Regions from separate parts of the Streptomyces sp. NPDC056169 genome, predicted to be linked through region 4. Evidence: riboswitches for the same ligand, from Rfam matches in the RefSeq annotation. Region 4 holds a riboswitch; each other region holds the start of a gene.
What was found. A riboswitch is a leader RNA that binds a small molecule or an ion and turns the genes downstream of it on or off. The one in region 4 is predicted to bind cobalamin.
Positions count from the first base shown of each region.

Region 1: another riboswitch for cobalamin. It lies ahead of ACFC0G_RS10560 (ribonucleoside-diphosphate reductase subunit alpha); the one in region 4 lies ahead of ACFC0G_RS16075 (energy-coupling factor ABC transporter permease).
Region 2: another riboswitch for cobalamin. It lies ahead of ACFC0G_RS00325 (cobalamin biosynthesis protein); the one in region 4 lies ahead of ACFC0G_RS16075 (energy-coupling factor ABC transporter permease).
Region 3: another riboswitch for cobalamin. It lies ahead of ACFC0G_RS38625 (ABC transporter substrate-binding protein); the one in region 4 lies ahead of ACFC0G_RS16075 (energy-coupling factor ABC transporter permease).

Region 1 is NZ_JBHJUO010000005.1:349,975-354,431, forward strand. Features, by position in the region: gene mctP (monocarboxylate uptake permease MctP) at 1-1,295, shown strand, start outside; gene ACFC0G_RS10555 (GNAT family N-acetyltransferase) at 1,378-1,878, shown strand; cobalamin riboswitch at 1,915-2,055, shown strand; gene ACFC0G_RS10560 (ribonucleoside-diphosphate reductase subunit alpha) at 2,187-4,457, shown strand, end outside.
Region 2 is NZ_JBHJUO010000001.1:57,005-61,461, forward strand. Features, by position in the region: gene ACFC0G_RS00310 (alpha/beta hydrolase) at 1-453, opposite strand, end outside; gene ACFC0G_RS00315 (anion permease) at 862-2,133, shown strand; gene ACFC0G_RS00320 (hypothetical protein) at 2,146-2,367, shown strand; cobalamin riboswitch at 2,503-2,635, shown strand; gene ACFC0G_RS00325 (cobalamin biosynthesis protein) at 2,669-3,655, shown strand; gene ACFC0G_RS00330 (cobyric acid synthase) at 3,652-4,457, shown strand, end outside.
Region 3 is NZ_JBHJUO010000039.1:18,166-22,622, forward strand. Features, by position in the region: gene ACFC0G_RS38615 (APC family permease) at 1-1,663, shown strand, start outside; gene ACFC0G_RS38620 (cold-shock protein) at 1,808-2,014, shown strand; cobalamin riboswitch at 2,050-2,257, shown strand; gene ACFC0G_RS38625 (ABC transporter substrate-binding protein) at 2,324-3,388, shown strand; gene ACFC0G_RS38630 (FecCD family ABC transporter permease) at 3,529-4,457, shown strand, end outside.
Region 4 is NZ_JBHJUO010000009.1:4,681-9,137, forward strand. Features, by position in the region: gene dhaK (dihydroxyacetone kinase subunit DhaK) at 1-474, shown strand, start outside; gene dhaL (dihydroxyacetone kinase subunit DhaL) at 530-1,150, shown strand; gene ACFC0G_RS16055 (PTS-dependent dihydroxyacetone kinase phosphotransferase subunit DhaM) at 1,147-1,560, shown strand; gene ACFC0G_RS16060 (ArsR/SmtB family transcription factor) at 1,619-1,921, shown strand; gene ACFC0G_RS16065 (VOC family protein) at 1,918-2,310, shown strand; gene ACFC0G_RS16070 (RidA family protein) at 2,351-2,809, opposite strand; cobalamin riboswitch at 2,852-3,059, shown strand; gene ACFC0G_RS16075 (energy-coupling factor ABC transporter permease) at 3,088-3,786, shown strand; gene ACFC0G_RS16080 (energy-coupling factor ABC transporter substrate-binding protein) at 3,795-4,262, shown strand; gene cbiQ (cobalt ECF transporter T component CbiQ) at 4,269-4,457, shown strand, end outside.

The sequences.
Region 1 (4,457 bases), on a different contig from region 4:
CGGACTTCGTGCGCGGCCGCTGGGACTCCAAGGGCCTCTCGCTCGCGGTGGCCGTCACCGGCATCCTCGCCACCATGCCGTACATCGCGCTCCAGCTCGTCGGCATCCAGGCCGTCCTGGACGTGATGGGCGTCGGCGGCGGCGAGACCACCCACTGGTTCATCAAGGACCTGCCGCTGCTCATCGCCTTCGGTGTCCTCGCGGCGTACACGTACTCCTCGGGCCTGCGCGCCCCCGCGCTCATCGCGTTCGTCAAGGACACCCTGATCTACATCGTCATCGCGGTGGCGATCATCTACATCCCGATCAAGCTCGGCGGCTTCGACGAGATCTTCGCCAAGGCGGGCGAGGCGTACGGGCAGACCAACCCGGCGACCGGCAAGCCGCGCGGCGCGCTCGTCCCCGGCGAGGCCGGGCAGTGGACGTACGCGACGCTGGCGCTCGGCTCGGCGCTCGCGCTCTTCATGTACCCGCACTCCATCACGGCGACCCTGTCGTCGCGGAGCCGTGAGGTCATCCGCCGCAACACCACGATCCTGCCGCTGTACTCGCTGATGCTGGGCCTGCTCGCGCTGCTCGGCTTCATGGCGATCGCCGCCGGGATCCAGGTCAAGAACGGCCAGCTCGCCATCCCGCAGCTCTTCGAGACCATGTTCCCGGACTGGTTCGCGGGCGTCGCGTTCGCCGCGATCGGCATCGGCGCGCTCGTCCCGGCCGCGATCATGTCGATCGCCGCGGCCAACCTCTTCACCCGCAACATCTACAAGGACTTCATCAAGCCGGACGCGACCCCGGCCCAGGAGACCAAGGTCTCCAAGCTGGTCTCGCTCTTGGTGAAGGTCGGCGCGCTGGCCTTCGTCCTCACCATGGACAAGACGGTCGCCATCAACTTCCAGCTGCTCGGCGGGATCTGGATCCTCCAGACCTTCCCGGCGCTGGTCGGCGGCCTCTTCACCCGCTGGTTCCACCGCTGGGCGCTGCTCGCCGGCTGGGCCGTCGGCATGGTCTACGGCACGGTCGCCGCGTACGGCGTCGCCAGCCCGACGCAGAAGCACTTCGGCGGCTCCTCCGCCGAGATCCCGGGCATCGGCGAGATCGGCTACATCGGCCTCACCGCGTTCGTCCTCAACGTCGTCGTCACGGTCGTCCTGACCTTCGTCCTCAAGGCCCTGAAGGCCCCCGAGGGCGTCGACGAGACCTCCCCGTCGGACTACACGGTCGACGCGCCGGCCCGCGCGGCGAAGCCGAAGCCGGACCCGCAGGCGGACCCGAAGGTCGGCGCCGGAGCGCACTGACCTCGCGGTACGACACAGGGGCCCGGGATCTCCGCCAGGAAATCCCGGGCCCCTTCCCGTACCCCCGGGGCACACTGCCCCCATGGACTTCACGATCAGGGCGGTACGGCCCGAGGAACACGAGGAGCTCGGGGAACTCACCGGGCTGACATACCTGAACGACGGGCTGCTGCTGTACGGCGAGGACGACTTCTACCTGGACGTACTGAAGGACACGGCCCGGCGGGCCCGCGAGGCCGAGGTGCTCGTCGCCGCCGACGAGGACGACCGGATCATCGGCGGGGTGACCTTCGCCCCCGGCTCCACCCCGTGGGCGGACATCGCCGTCGCCGGCGAGGCCGAGTTCCGGATGCTCGCGGTCGCTCCGGAGGCCCGCGGCAGGGGCGTCGGAGAGGCCCTCGTCCGCGCCTGTGCGGACCGCGCACGGGCCCTGCCGGGGTGCGCGCGGCTCGTGCTCTCCACCGACGCGAAGATGGTCTCGGCGCACCGGATCTACGAGCGGATGGGCTTCGTCCGCACCCCCGAGCGGGACTGGGAACCGATTCCCGGCCACCAGCTGCGGACCTACGCCCTGGAGTTCTGACACACGGACGACACAACATGTGGGGGGTTCTGCGAGCAGCGCCCCCCACATGTATGCTCGTCCTCGCTGTCGACGCAGGGAAATCCGGCGCGAATCCGGAACTGTCCCGCAACGGTGTGCTTCGTGTTGATTCGTACGAAGTGAGTCCGAGGACCTGCCGACAGCACACCCGGTCCAGCCGTTCCGGGTGTCACTGACGTCCGGGCCTCGCGGAGTGGGCCGGTGGACGCGGCGCGTCCTGTGTACGGATGCCCGCCTGCCCGCCTTCCCCCGCCGCGGCCCCGAGCCGAGCGAGGGAGAGCCCCCACGTGACCATCGCGCCCGCCGATCCGGCCACGGCGATCGAGAGCGACGGACCCGGCACCGTGCTGCTGCGGACCCTGACCGATCTCACCGCCGACCTCCCCGACACCGACCCCGGCAAGATCGCCGCCGCCGCGCTCCGCGGCCGCAGCGCCACGTCGGACGAGGCGGAACTGCGCGAGCTGGCCACCGAGGCGGCCGCCGGTCTGATCTCCGAGGACCCGGCCTACTCCCGGCTCGCCGCCCGGCTCCTGACGATCACCATCGCCGAAGAGGCCGCCGGCCAGGGCGCGGTCTGCTTCTCGGCCTCCGTGGCCGTCGGCCACCGCGAGGGCCTGATCGCCGACCGCACCGCCGACTTCGTCGCGCGGCACGCGGACCGCCTCGACGCGACCATCGACCAGACCGCCGACGACCGCTTCGGCTACTTCGGTCTGCGCACCCTCTTCTCGCGCTACCTGCTGCGCCACCCGATCACCCGCAAGGTGATCGAGACCCCGCAGCACTTCATGCTCCGCGTCGCCTGCGGCCTCGCCGAGGACGAGAGCGTCCGCGCGCTCGACGAGGTCGGCGCGCTGTACGGCCTGATGAGCCGCCTGGACTACCTGCCGTCCTCCCCCACGCTCTTCAACTCCGGCACCCGCCACCCGCAGATGTCCTCCTGCTACCTCCTCGACTCCCCGCAGGACGAGCTGGACTCCATCTACGACCGCTACCACCAGGTCGCGCGCCTCTCGAAGCACGCCGGCGGCATCGGGCTCTCCTACTCCCGCATCCGCGCCCGCGGTTCCCTCATCCGCGGCACCAACGGGCACTCCAACGGCATCGTCCCGTTCCTGAAGACCCTCGACGCCTCCGTCGCCGCCGTGAACCAGGGCGGCCGCCGCAAGGGCGCCGCCGCCGTCTACCTGGAGACCTGGCACGCGGACATCGAGGAGTTCCTGGAGCTCCGCGACAACACGGGCGAGGACCAGCGCCGTACGCACAACCTGAACCTGGCGCACTGGATCCCGGACGAGTTCATGCGCCGCGTCAACGCCGACGCCGACTGGTCGCTCTTCTCCCCGGCGGACGTGCCCGAGCTCGTCGACCTGTGGGGCGAGGAGTTCGACGCCGCCTACCGCGCCGCCGAGGCGAAGGGCCTGGCCCGCAAGACGATGCCGGCCCGCGACCTGTACGGCCGGATGATGCGGACCCTGGCCCAGACCGGCAACGGCTGGATGACCTTCAAGGACGCCTCGAACCGGACGGCCAACCAGACCGCCGAGCCCGGCCACACCGTCCACTCCTCCAACCTCTGCACGGAGATCCTGGAGGTCACGGACGACGGCGAGACCGCGGTCTGCAACCTGGGCTCGGTCAACCTCGGCGCGTTCGTGGACGTTTCGACCCAGGACATCGACTGGGAGCGGCTCGACGCGACCGTCCGCACGGCCGTCACCTTCCTCGACCGGGTCGTCGACATCAACTTCTACCCGACCGAGCAGGCCGGGCGTTCCAACGCCCGCTGGCGGCCGGTGGGCCTGGGCGCGATGGGCCTCCAGGACGTCTTCTTCCAGCTGAAGCTGCCGTTCGACTCCCCCGAGGCGCGCGCGCTGTCCACCCGTATCGCCGAGCGGATCATGCTCGCCGCGTACGAGGCCTCCGCCGACCTCGCCGAGCGCAGCGGCCCCGTCCCGGCCTGGGACAAGACGCGCACGGCCCGCGGTGTCCTGCACCCGGACCACTACGACGTCGAGCTCAACTGGCCGGAGCGCTGGGCGGCCCTGCGCGAGCGGATCGCCGCGGTCGGCATGCGCAACAGCCTGCTCCTGGCGATCGCGCCGACGGCGACCATCGCCTCGATCGCGGGCGTCTACGAGTGCATCGAGCCGCAGGTCTCCAACCTCTTCAAGCGCGAGACGCTGTCGGGCGAGTTCCTCCAGGTCAACTCGTACCTCGTCGACGAGCTGAAGCGGCTCGGCGTGTGGGACGCCCAGACCCGGGACGCGCTGCGCGACGCCAGCGGCTCGGTCGCGGGCTTCACCTGGATCCCGGCCGAGGTGCGCGAGCTGTACCGCACGGCCTGGGAGATCCCGCAGCGCGGCCTGATCGACATGGCCGCCGCGCGGACGCCGTTCCTCGACCAGTCGCAGTCCCTGAACCTGTTCCTGGAGACGCCGACGATCGGCAAGCTGTCGTCGATGTACGCGTACGCCTGGAAGCAGGGTCTGAAGACGACGTACTACCTGCGCTCCCGCCCGGCGACCCGGATCGCCCGCGCCGCCCAGGCCGCG
Region 2 (4,457 bases), on a different contig from region 4:
CGACACGAGCCAGCCGGGCAGGGGGCCGAGCTCGCCGGGGATCTCGACGTCCTCGTGCGCGAGCCCTAGGGCGCTGATCGGGGTGCCCCGGTGGAGCTGGGGGGTGAGGCGGACGCGGGCGCCGGGGCCGAGGACACCGAGCTCGACCCGTTCGAGGCGGCGGACGACGGTGTCGGCGGTGTGGGGGACCCGGTCGAGGACGGGGCCGAGGACGGCGTGGAGGCCGGGGGCCTCCATTCCGTACGTGCCGGGGCGCAGCGAGGCGAGGCTGCGGGTGAGGGTGATCCGTTCGGGTCCCGTGGCGTGCACGGTGAGTCTGGGGTCTCCCGGGAGTGGTCGTCCGGACGGCACCCTGAGGGCGACGTCGCTGGCGTACCGGCCGGCCGCTACCGCGGCCGCACCGACACCGATCAGGGTGGTGACGGCCGCTGCCGTCGCTGTAGCCGGGCGCACGCTCCCAGTGTCGGCAGGTCGCGGGCGGCCTGCCACCGGGCGGACCCGGCCGGGGGGCCTCGCACCTCCGAGGGGCCTCGCACCTCCGAGGGGGCCTCGCGCCTCCGGGGATCCCTCCCGCGAGTGACATGGCTCTCCTCGGCGGGGTCCCCCGGTCGGATGGTCCGGTCCAGGGAGCGGAACGGGGCGGCGGGGGGTGAACCGGGCAGGCTCGCCGGTGCCCCGTAACGGCCCGGATTACCCGGGGTCGCAGGGTGACCGCATCGTGGACGCACTCCCCGGCGGGGGGCTAAGCGGAATGTCTTGACACCGGATGGGGACACCACGTCGCCCGCCCCAGTTCATCTTCCGTTCACCCAGGTTGCTTACGTTCGTCGAGCCACTGACGTCAAACGATTGCCTGGGTAAATGGAACACATCACGCTGCTGCTCGCCATTGTGGTCGTGACAGCTCTCGTGTTCGATTTCACGAACGGTTTCCACGACACCGCCAACGCGATGGCCACGACCATCTCGACCGGTGCACTCAAGCCCAAGACGGCGGTGGCCATGTCCGCCGTGCTGAACCTCGTCGGCGCGTTCCTGTCCGTGGAGGTCGCCAAGACGATCTCCGGCGGGATCATCAACGAAGAGGGCATTCGTACAGAAGTGATCTTCGCGGCGCTCGTGGGCGCCATCCTGTGGAACCTGCTGACCTGGCTCCTGGGCCTGCCGTCCAGCTCCTCCCACGCGCTCTTCGGCGGCCTCATCGGCGCAGCGGTCATGTCGGCCGGCTGGTCGGCCGTGAACGGCCCCACCATCGTCACCAAGGTCCTCATCCCGGCCGTCGCCGCGCCGATCGTCGCCGGCCTCGCCGCGATGCTGGCCACCCGGCTGACGTACAAGATCGGCGCCAAGACCGAGGCGAAGCACACCGCCAAGGGCTACCGGGTCGGCCAGATCGCCTCCGCGGGTCTCGTCTCCCTCGCCCACGGCACCAACGACGCCCAGAAGACGATGGGCATCATCACCCTCGCCCTGGTCACCCAGGGCGTCGTCGCCCCCGGCTCCAACCCGCCTCTCTGGGTCATCGTCGCCGCCGGCGTCGCGATCGCGCTCGGCACCTACCTCGGCGGCTGGCGCATCATCCGCACCATGGGCAAGGGCCTCACCGACCTCCAGCCGCAGCAGGGCTTCGCCGCCCAGACCAGCGCCGCCACGGTCATCCTCGCCTCCTCGCACCTCGGCTTCTCCCTCTCCACCACCCAGTCCTGCTCGGGTGCCGTGATGGGCGCGGGCCTCGGCCGCAAGGGCGGCGTCGTCCGCTGGTCGACCGCGACCCGGATGTTCGTCGCCTGGGGCCTGACCCTGCCCGCCGCCGCCCTCGTCGGCGCCGGTGCCGAGTTCCTCACCAAGCAGGGCCCCTGGGGCATCGCCGCCGTCGCGGTCCTGCTGGTCTCCGGCTCGGCCGTCATCTGGTCGCTGTCCCGCCGCAAGCCGGTCGACCACAACAACGTCACCGACGACGACCTCGACGGCGAGTCCGAGCCCGCGGGTGTGGTGACCACCGCCATCGCGGCCGTCACCCCGCCGCCGGCCGGTTCCGTCGCCGCCGTCGCGGACGAGGACCTCAAGACCACCATCCCCTCGCCGGTCCCCACGGACCCGGCCGCTCCCCCGGCCCCCGCCGCAGCGGTGTAAGGAACCAACGACATGAAGATCGACTGGGCAGCTCTCGGCGCCGTCTTCGGGGTCAGCCTCGTGGCGACCGTCGCCCTCGTGGGCCTCTTCACCCTCGGCATCATCGGCCTCTCCAAGCAGGAGCAGGCCGCCGCCCAGGGCGGCTCGGCCACGATGGCCCGCACCGGCGCCTACGCCTGCTTCGCCCTGTGCGTGGCGGCCGTGGCGTACGGCATCTATCTGATCGTCGCCTGACGGTCCTCTCTGTACGACGGCCGGGCGGTCCGCACCTTCGGGTGCGACCGCCCGGCCGTCGTGTGTGTGGTCCGTGTTTGTGGTGCTTCGCACAGTGACCTGTCGCAGGTCAAGGGTGAGTTGACGGGTGTTCGCGGGCCGTGGTGGACTGCCGAGGCCATTACGGCGGCAGCAGAGGAAGTCCGGTGCGAATCCGGCGCGGTCCCGCCACTGTGACCGGATCCGACGGGTCCGGAAGTCAGGAACTCTCGCCGCCGGTCACGTCGATCCAGGGCGCGGACCCTGAGTGAGGACCTGCGCCATGCCCGGCCGCACCAGAACCAGCCGCCTTTCCCCGGACGGATTCGCGTACGGCGCGGCCCTCGGGCTCGCCGTCGACCGGCTCGTCGGCGATCCCCGCCGCGGACACCCCGTCGCCGCCTTCGGCCGGGCCGCCGCCGCGGTCGAACAGCGCCTCCACCACGACCACCGCGGCTGGGGCGCCCTGCACACCGCCGTCTGCGCCGGCTCCACCGCCGCCCTCGGCGCGCTCGCCGCCCGGGCCGTCCGGGACCGGCCGGCCGCCGCCGTGGCGCTCACCGCCGCCTCCGTCTGGGCCGTCGTCGGCGGGACGACCCTGGGCCGCGAGGCCCGTGCGATCGGCGGGGCGCTCGCCGTCGGGGACCTGGACGTCGCCCGGGAGCGGCTGCCGCACCTGTGCGGGCGCGACCCGCAGTCCCTGGACGGTCCCGCGATGGCCCGCGCGGTCGTCGAGTCCGTCGCCGAGAACACCTCCGACGCCGTGGTCGGCGCCCTCTTCTGGGGCGCGGTCGCCGGCGTGCCGGGCCTCGTCGCCTTCCGGGCCGTCAACACCCTCGACGCGATGGTCGGCCACAAGTCCCCGCGCCACCGCCGCTTCGGCTGGGCCTCGGCCCGGCTCGACGACGTGGCCGGCTGGCCCGGAGCCCGGCTGACGGCCGTCGCCGCGACGCTCGCCGGAGGGAATCCGCGCGGGGCCGTACGGGCCTGGCGGGCGGACGCGGACCGGCACCCGAGCCCCAACGCGGGGCCCGTCGAGGCCTCGTTCGCGGGCGCCCTCGGCGTACGGCTCGGGGGGACCCTCTCGTACGGCGGGCGGGTCGAGCACCGGCCCGTGCTGAACGGGGAAGGGCGGCCCGTCGAGGTCGCCGACATCGACCGGGCGGTCCGGCTCTCGCGCCGGGTCACCGCCGTGACCCTGGCCGCCTGTGTCGGCGGCCGCATGATCATCGGTGCTGCCGTGAAGAACGCGAAGCGGAGGAACGCATGAGGGGTGGGGGCCTGCTGGTCGCCGGGACCACGTCCGACGCCGGCAAGAGCGTCGTGACGGCCGGCATCTGCCGCTGGCTGGTCCGCAAGGGCCTGAAGGTGGCGCCGTTCAAGGGACAGAACATGTCCCTCAACTCCTTCGTGACCCGCGAGGGCGCCGAGATCGGGCGGGCCCAGGCCATGCAGGCCCAGGCCGCCCGGGTCGAGCCGACCGCGCTCATGAACCCGGTCCTGCTCAAGCCGGGCAGCGACCGCTCCAGCCAGGTCGTCCTGATGGGCAAGCCGGTGGGCGAGCTGTCCGCCCGCGGCTACCACGGCGGGCGGCAGAAGGAACTCTTCGAGCCGGTGATGGCGTGCCTGGAGGAACTCCGGGGCATGTACGACGCCGTGATCTGCGAGGGGGCGGGCAGTCCGGCCGAGATCAACCTGCGGCGCACGGACATCGTGAACATGGGCATCGCGCGGGCCGCGCGGCTGCCCGTGGTCGTGGTCGGCGACATCGACCGGGGCGGGGTCTTCGCCCAGTTCTTCGGGACGACGGCGCTGCTGAGCCCCGAGGACCAGTCGCTCGTCGCCGGATACCTCGTGAACAAGTTCCGGGGCGACGTGACCCTCCTCGAACCCGGCCTCGACATGCTGCACGGGCTGACCGGGCGGCGGACCTTCGGCGTCCTGCCGTACGCGCACGGGCTCGGCATCGACGAGGAGGACGGCCTCCGGGTCTCGCTGCGGGGCACCGTCCGCGAGTCCGTCGTCGCGCCGCCCGTCGGCGCGGACGTGCTGCGGGTCGCCGTCTGCGCCGT
Region 3 (4,457 bases), on a different contig from region 4:
CGCCGGCGGCTACGGGCTCGGCTTCACCCTCCCCGTCACCCTCGCCATCGCCGGCCTGCTGGCCGTCCTCGTGGCCTCGTACCGGCAGGTCATCGCCGCCTTCCCGGACGGCGGCGGATCGTACGCGGTCGCCAAGGCGTACCTCGGCCGCCGCACCAGCCTGGTTGCCGCCGGCTCCCTGGTCCTGGACTACGTCCTGAACGTGGCCGTCGCCGTCACCGCCGGCGTCGCCGCCCTGACCTCCGCCTTCCCCGGCCTCCACGACGACCGGCTCGCGATCTGCCTCGGCGTCCTCGTCCTGATCACCGGCGTCAACCTGCGCGGGATCGTCGACTCCGCGCGGGCGTTCATCGCCCCCACCGCGGTGTTCATCGGCGCGATCATGATCCTGATCGTCGTCGGCCTCTTCCGTGACGCCCCGGTCTCCACGGCCGCGTCCGCCGGCCACGCCTCCGTGCTCGCCGACGACGCCACGACGGTCGGCGCCCTGCTCCTCCTGAAGGCCTTCGCCTCCGGCTGCTCCGCCCTCACCGGCGTCGAGGCCCTCGCCAACGCCGTCCCGTCGTTCCGCGCCCCCGCCGCCAAACGGGCGATGCGCGCGGAGGTCGCGCTCGGCGCGCTCCTCGGCGTGATGCTGATCGGCCTCTCCGTACTGATCTCCCGCTTCGGTCTCCGGCCGGTCGAGGGCGTCACCGTCCTCGCCCAGCTGGCCGACGCCTCCCTCGGGCACAACTGGGCCTTCTACGTCGTCCAGTTCGCCACCATGGTGCTCCTCGCGCTCTCCGCGAACACCTCCTTCGGCGGGCTGCCCGTCCTGCTGAAGCTGCTGGCCCGCGACGACTACCTGCCGCACGTCTTCGGCCTCAAGGCCGACCGCCAGGTCCACCGCCACGGCGTCGTCTGGCTCGCCGTCGTCTCCGCCGGTCTGCTGGTCTTCTCCGGCGGCGACACCAACACCCTCGTCCCGCTCTTCGCGATCGGCGTCTTCGTCGGCTTCACCCTCGCGCAGACCGGCATGGTCCTGCACTGGCGCGCGACCCGGCAGTGGGGCAGGGCCGCGCTCAACGGCCTCGGCGCCGTCCTCACCGGCGTCTCCGCGATCGTCGTCACCGCCACCAAGTTCCACGACGGGGCCTGGCTGATCGTGATCGCCCTCCCGGCCCTCGTCCTCGCCTTCGAGGCCGTCCACCGTGCCTACGGCAGGATCGGCGAGCGGCTCGGCGTCGGCCGCGTCCCCGAGCCGCCGCACCGCGCGCGCTCCCTCGTCCTGGTCCCGGTCTCGTCCCTGACCCGGCTCACCAGCGAGGCCCTGACCGCCGCGGTCTCCCTCGGGGACGAGGTCCGGGCGGTCACCGTCTGCCACCCGGACGCGGAGGACCGGGAGGCCACGGAGGCCCTGGAGCGCGACTGGGCCCTGTGGAACCCGGGCGTCCCCCTCGTCCGGCTCCCCTCCGAGCGCCGCACGCTCGGGCGCCCGATCACCGCGTACGTCCACGGACTCCGGAAGGCCGAGCCCGACACCCGGATCACCGTCCTGATCCCGGAGGCCGAACCGGAACGGCTGTGGCAGCGGCCCCTCCAGAACCGGCGCGGCGCCCTCGTCGCCCGGGCCGTCCGCCGGGACACCGATGCCGTCGTCTGCCGCCTCCGCTACACCGTGTAGAGCGCCGAGCGGAGCACGAGTAGGCGGCGCGCGGAGTACCGCGCGGACGCGTCCCGCGACGGGCGAAGCACGGGCGGACGGGGTAGATCTCCCCTGAGAGGCGCGTCTGAGAGGTACGTCGCCGGTGACGACAGGGAGGCCGCCGTGGAAGGCAGAAGCAAAGGGTTCGTCCACTCCTTCAACCGTCTCGGCGGGTACGGCTTCGTCGTCCCCGTGGGCTCCGAGGAACAGGTGTACTTCAGCGCGGCGGACATCGAGGGAGAGGCCCAGTCGCTCTCCGAGGGCCAGCAGGTCACCTTCGTGCTCGTCCTCGGCGACGGCCGCTTCGAGGCGAAGGAGCTGCGCCTCTGACCTGGCCCGCGACCGGAGGTGCGACAGGTCGCCGGTGGTACTGTGCCGAGGCCAGTCGCACCTTTGTGCTCACCCGAACGGGCGAGCGTACGGGTCAGGGAATCCGGTGGGAATCCGGAGCTGACGCGCAGCGGTGAGGGCGACGGGCGGAGCATCGGCCACTGGGCGGCGGAACAGGCCCGGGAAGGCGCTCCGTCCGGCTGACCCCGAGTCCGAAGACCTGCTGGCGGCCCCGGCGTCACGCCGTCGACCGGGGAGCACCCGTACGACAGGCTCCGCGTATGAGCCGTGGACGCAGAGGAATGCTCCGTGCCGTTCGCACACCACCCCGTCCGCTCCGCCGCGCTGCTCCTCGCCGGCACCCTCGCCCTGCTCCTGACCGCGACGGGATGCGGCGGCGGACCCGCCGGGACCACGTCGGGGAAGGGCCGGGGCGCGGAGCCCGCGGCCGGCTATCCCGTGACGCTCGACAACTGCGGTGAGCGCGTACGGATCGACCGCCCGCCGCGGCGGGCCGTCGCCCTCGACCAGGGCGCCGCCGAGATCCTGCTCTCCCTCGGCCTGGCCGACCGCATGGTCGGCACCGCGACCTGGACCGACCCCGTTCTCAAGGGACTTGAGAAGCAGAACGCGAAGGTGCCGCGCCTCGCCGACCGCTACCCCTCCTTCGAGAAGGTGCTCGACACCGAACCCGACTTCGCCGCCGCCTCGTTCGGGTACACCCTCGGCAAGGGCGGGGTGGCCCCCCGCGAGCAGTTCGCGAAGCTCGGCGTCCCCACCTACCTCTCGCCGACCGACTGCGCCGGCAAGGACAACAGCGGCGACGGCGACGGCGTCCGCACCCGGACGCTCACCATGGAGACCGTCCACGGCGAGATCCGGGACCTGGCCCGGGTGTTCGGGGTGCCGGAGCGCGGCGAGAAGCTCGTCGCCGAGCTCAAGGGCCGGGTGGCGAAGGCCGCTTCGGCGGGCGACTTCACGGACGTCTCCGTCCTCTACTGGTTCGCCAACGCCGAGTCCCCCTACATGGCGGGCTGTTGCGGCGCGCCCGGCGTCGTCACCCGCGCGCTCGGCGTGAAGAACGTCTTCGACGACACGCGCGAGGAGTGGCCCCAGATCAACTGGGAGACCGTCGCGGACCGCGACCCCGACGTGCTCGTGATCGGCGATCTGACCCGCCGGTCGCAGTCGGCCGAGAGCGCCGCGAAGAAGATCGCGTTCCTGGAGTCCGACCCGGTCACCAGGAACATGACGGCGGTGAAGCGGAAGCGGTACGTGCTCCTCAGCGGCCAGGCGATGAACCCCACGATCCGTACCGTCGAGGGCGTCGAGAAGGTGGCCGCCGCGCTCCGCTCGTACGGACTCGCCAAGTGACCCTCCCCGGACCGGCCAAGACGTCACGCGGGGGAGGCACGCGACCTGGGGGCGCTGCGCGACCCGAGAGCGGTGCGCGGCCCCAGAGCGATGCGCGGCCCCGTGGCCGTGGTCGTGGTCGTGGGCGGCCTGTCGGCCGCGTGGTGGCGGACGGTGGTCGGGCGGTGCTGTGGGTCCTGGCCGGGCTCGCCGTCCTCTGCGCGTCGATCGCCGTGGCGATCACGATCGGGCCGGCGGACCTCCGCGTCGGCGAGGTCCGGTCCGTCGTCACCGCCCACCTGACCGGGGGCGTCTCGGACCTGTCCCCGATCCGGGACGGGATCGTCTGGAACCTGCGCCTGCCCCGCACCCTCCTCGCGGCCGTCTGCGGCGCCGGACTCGCCGTGTGCGGGACGGTGATGCAGTCCCTCCTGCGCAACCCGCTCGCCGACCCCTTCGTCCTCGGCGTCTCCTCCGGCGCCTCGACCGGCGCCGTCCTGGTCGTCGTCCTCGGCGTCGGCGGGGGAGTCCTCTCCGTCACCGGCGGCGCGTTCCTCGGGGCGGTCTGCTCCTTCGCGCTCGTGCTGCTCCTCAGCCACACCCTCGGCGGTTCACCGGACCGCGTGGTCCTCGCCGGAGTCGCGGCCATGCAGCTCTTCTCCGCGCTCACCTCCTTCGTCGTCATGACGGCCGCCGACGCGGAGACCACCCGCGGCGTGCTGTTCTGGCTCCTCGGCTCGCTCGGCGGGGTCGGCTGGGACGAGGTGCGGGTGGGCGTCGCGGTGCTCGCGGCGGCCCTGCTGATCTGCGGCGGGTACGCGCGGACGCTGGATGCCTTCGCCTTCGGTGAGGACGCCGCCGCGTCGCTGGGCGTCGCCGTCGGCCGGGCAAGGACCGTCCTGCTGTGCGTCACCGCCCTCCTGACGGCCGCTCTGGTCTCCGCCGCCGGCGCGATCGGCTTCGTCGGCCTCGTCCTGCCGCACGCGGCCCGCGCGCTGGTCGGCCCCGGGCACGCCCGGCTGCTGCCGGTCACGGCGCTCGCGGGCGCGGTCTTCCTCGTCTGGGCGGACACCCTCGCCCGTACGGTGCT
Region 4 (4,457 bases):
GAGGCGATCGCCCGCCGGGTCGACGAGCGCTCGCGGTCCTTCGGGGTCGCACTGAGCGCGTGCACCACCCCTGGCAAGGGCAGCCCCACCTTCGATCTCCCCGACGGCGAGCTAGAGTTGGGCGTCGGCATCCACGGCGAGCCGGGGCGTGAGCGGCGCCCCATGATGACCTCGCGGGAGATCGCGGACTACGCCGTCGACGCGGTCGTCGAGGACCTGCGACCGTCCGGGCCGGTGCTCGCGCTGGTCAACGGGATGGGCGGGACGCCGCTGCTCGAACTGTACGGATTCAACGCCGAGGTGCAGCGGGTACTGGCCGAGCGCCACATCCCGGTGGCCCGGACGCTCGTCGGGAACTACGTGACCTCGCTCGACATGGCCGGCTGCTCGGTGACCCTCTGCCAGGTGGACGAGGAGCTGCTGCGCCTGTGGGACGCGCCGGTGCAGACGCCCGCGCTCCGCTGGGGCCGGTGACGGGACGGGTGGGAGCGGGTAGGGCGAGGGAATGGGAGTGGGAGTGGGAGACGGTATGAGTGAGACGTTCGGTGCGGAGTTTCTGGTGCGGTGGCTGGAGGCCGTGGCCGGGGCCGTGGACCGTGAGGCCGATCGGCTCACCGAACTGGACTCGGCGATCGGCGACGCCGACCACGGTGTCAATCTGAAGCGCGGGTTCACGGCCGTGGCGGAGCTGCTGGCGAAGGAGCCGCCCGCGACGCCCGGCGCGGTGCTCGTCGCCGCCGGACGGCAGCTGATCTCCACGGTGGGCGGGGCCTCGGGGCCGCTGTACGGGACGCTGCTGCGCCGTACGGGCAAGGCGCTGGGCGAGGACGAGCGCGTCGGCAGGGAGCAGCTGGCGGAGGCGTTCGGCGTCGGTGTGGCCGCCGTGTCCCAGCTGGGCGGCGCGCAGGTGGGGGACAAGACGATGCTGGACGCGCTCGTCCCGGCCGTGGAGGGGCTGCGGAGCTCGTTCGCGGCGGCGCGCGCGGCGGCCGAGGAGGGCGCCCTCGCGACCGTACCCCTCCAGGCCCGCAAGGGGAGGGCCAGCTATCTCGGCGAGCGGTCGATCGGGCACCAGGATCCGGGGGCGACATCGTCGGCGCTGCTCTTCGCGGAGCTCGCCGGGACGGCCCGGTCGGAGGGGGCGGCATGAGCGCGGCGGCGGCGCCGGTCGGCATCGTGCTGGTCTCGCACAGCGCGGATGTGGCGGCCTCGGTGGCGGCACTGGCGCAGGGCCTCGCGGGCGGCGGCGCGACCACGCCGATCCAGCCGGCGGGCGGGCTCCCCGACGGCGGCCTGGGGACGAGCGCCGAGCTGATCTGCGAGGCGGCGAAGGCCGTCGACGGCGGCGCCGGGGTGGCGCTCCTGGTCGACCTGGGCAGCGCGGTCCTGACCGTGAAGGCGCTGCTCGACGAGGGCGACGAGCTGCCGGAGCGTGCCCGGCTGGTCGACGCGCCGTTCGTCGAGGGCGCGGTCGCGGCCCTGGTGACGGCGAGTGCGGGCGGGGATCTCGACGCGGTGGCCGCGGCGGCCTCGGAGGCGTACGCCTATCGCAAGCGGTGAGGGGGGTCTCGGCCGGGTCGACTTGATAGGCAAGTGAACAGTTGCCTATCCTGGGGTGGTGGCCGACGACCTTTTCAAAGCCCTGGCCGACCCCACCCGCCGCACGATCCTCGACGAGCTCGCGGAGAAGTCCGGACAGACACTGTTCGAGATCTGCTCGCGGCTGAGCATGAAGCATCAGCTCGGCATCTCGCGCCAGGGGGTCTCCCAGCACCTGACGGTGCTGGAGGCCGCCGGGCTCGTCGAGACCAGGCGGGAGGGCCGCTACAAGTTCCACGACCTGAACACGGCCCCCCTGCGGCACATCACCGAGCGGTGGCCCGTGCCCGACACCCCAGGACCGGAGAAGAGCACCCCATGAAGATCCATCTGACCAGCGTCTTCGTCGACGACCAGGCCAAGGCCGAGCGTTTCTACACCGAGATCCTCGGCTTCGTGAAGAAGCACGACGTCCCGCTGGGCGAGACGGACCGGTGGCTGACGGTCGTCTCGCCCGACGAGCCCGCCGGCACCGAACTCCTCCTGGAGCCCGCCGGCCACCCGGCCGTCAAGCCCTACCGCGACACGCTCGTCCAGGACGGCATCCCGCTGGCCCAGTTCGCGGTCGACGACGTGCGGGCGGAGTACGAGCGCCTGACCGGCCTCGGCGTCCGCTTCACCCAGGAGCCCCTGGAGATGGGCCCCGTCACCACCGCCGTCTTCGACGACACCTGCGGCAACCTCATCCAGATCGCGACGAAGCCGCAGTAGTCCCAGCGGCCGGCCCTCCCGGGCGTCACCCTCCTGGACGTCAGTCGAGGTCGGGGCCGGCGTCGAAGCTGGAGTCGAGGTCGGCGTCGAGGTCGGCGTCGAGGTCGGCGTCGAGCACGGCGTCGACCTCGATCTCGACGAGCCATTCGGGGTCGATGAAACGCGAGACCTCGACGAAGGTCGTGACCGGCCGCACCTCCGCGAACCGCTCGCCGTGGGCGCGCGCGGCCTCCTTCCAGCGGGTCACGTCGGTGAGCATGATCCGCGTCCGCACGACGTCCTCCGCCGACGCCCCCGCGGCCTTCAGCGCCGCCTCGGCGATATCCAGACACCTGACGGTCTGCCCGTACACGTCGCCGGGCGCGACGGTGGCCCCGTCGTCCCCGATGGGCGCCGTCCCCGCGACCGCCACGTGCGCGCCCTTGCGCACGGCCCGGGAGAACCCGATCTGCGGTTCGAGCGGTGAGCCGGAACTGACCGTCTGTCGGACATTCCCCATCGGTCCGTACCCCTTCGCGTTGTGATGCACCTGATCAACGCACTAGTGTCGCAGGGCCTTGGTGTACGGGAAACCGGTGAAGTACCGGTGCGGCCCTCGCCACTGTGATCGGGAGTTCCGGCTCCACACCCGAGGGAGACGCCCCCGGGCAAGCCACTGCACCGCTGCGGGCGACCGCCGCGGCGTGGGAAGGCGGAGTCGGGACGTATGACCGTCAGCCAGGAGACCGGCCAGGGTGCGTTGTCCATCCACGAGGTGCTGGAGAGGGTCTCCCGACCATGCATATAGCCGAGGGGTATCTGCCCCCCGCTCACGCCGCCGCCTGGGGCGTCGCGGCCGCTCCGTTCATCGTCCACGGGGTCCGCGCGCTCACCCGCGAGGTGCGGTCCAACCCCGAGTCCACCCTGCTGCTCGGCGCCGCCGGCGCCTTCACGTTCGTCCTGTCCGCGCTCAAGCTCCCTTCCGTGACGGGCAGTTGCTCGCATCCGACGGGTACGGGCCTGGGCGCGATCCTCTTCCGGCCGCCGATCATGGCGGTCCTCGGGACGATCACTCTGCTCTTCCAGGCCTTGCTGCTCGCCCACGGCGGGCTCACCACGCTGGGCGCCAACGCCTTCTCGATGGCGATCGTCGGGCCCTGGGCGGGGTACGGGACCTATCTGCTGGTGCGCCGGTTCGGCGCGCCGCTGATGGTCGCCGTCTTCTTCGGCGCGTTCGTCGCCGATCTGTCGACGTACTGCGTCACGAGCGTGCAGCTCGCGCTGGCCTTCCCCGACCAGGGCAGCGGCGTGCTGGGCGCCCTGGCCAAGTTCGGTTCCATCTTCGCCGTGACGCAGATTCCGCTCGCGGTGAGCGAGGGCCTGCTCACCGTGCTCGTGATGCGGCTGCTCACGCAGTCCAGCAAGGGCGAGTTGACCCGGCTGGGCGTGCTGGGCAGGCCCGGCGCCGAACGACCCGAGGAGGCGACCGCGCGATGAGCGTCACCATGAGCCGGAACACGAAGATCAACGCGCTGCTGCTGCTCGTCGTCGCCGCGCTCGCGGTGCTGCCGCTCGCGCTGGGGCTCGGCGACCACAAGGAGGAGCCGTTCACCGGGGCGGACGCGGAGGCGGAGACCGCGATCACGGAGCTCCAGCCGGAGTACGAACCGTGGTTCAGCCCCCTGTACGAACCGCCGTCCGGGGAGATCGAGTCGGCGCTGTTCGCCCTCCAGGCCGCGCTCGGCGCCGGTGTCCTCGCGTACTACTTCGGCGTACGGCGCGGTCGCCGGCAGGGCGAGGCCCGCGCCCTGGCGGCGCAGACCGAGGGAACGGCGGCACAGCCTGCGGAGGCAGGAGTGGAGGCGCGGCCCGGGGAGTCGGCAGCACCCGGGGAGGCGGCGGCGCCCGGGGAGGCTGCAGCCGTATCGGCGGCCGGCTCCGGCTCCGGCGCCGTCGAAGGCAAGGGCGCGTAGCCGCCCATGCTGCCGATCGACGCGGCGGCGCACAGCAGTCGCTGGCGCCGCCGCCATCCCGCCGAGAAGGCCCTGCTCGGCTTCGGGCTCACACTCTGCGCGGTGTGTCTGCCGCCGTGGCCGGGCGCGGTGCTCGTCGCGGCGGCCACGCTCGCGGTCCTGCTCGGACCGGCCGGCGTGGCGGGCCGCCAGCTG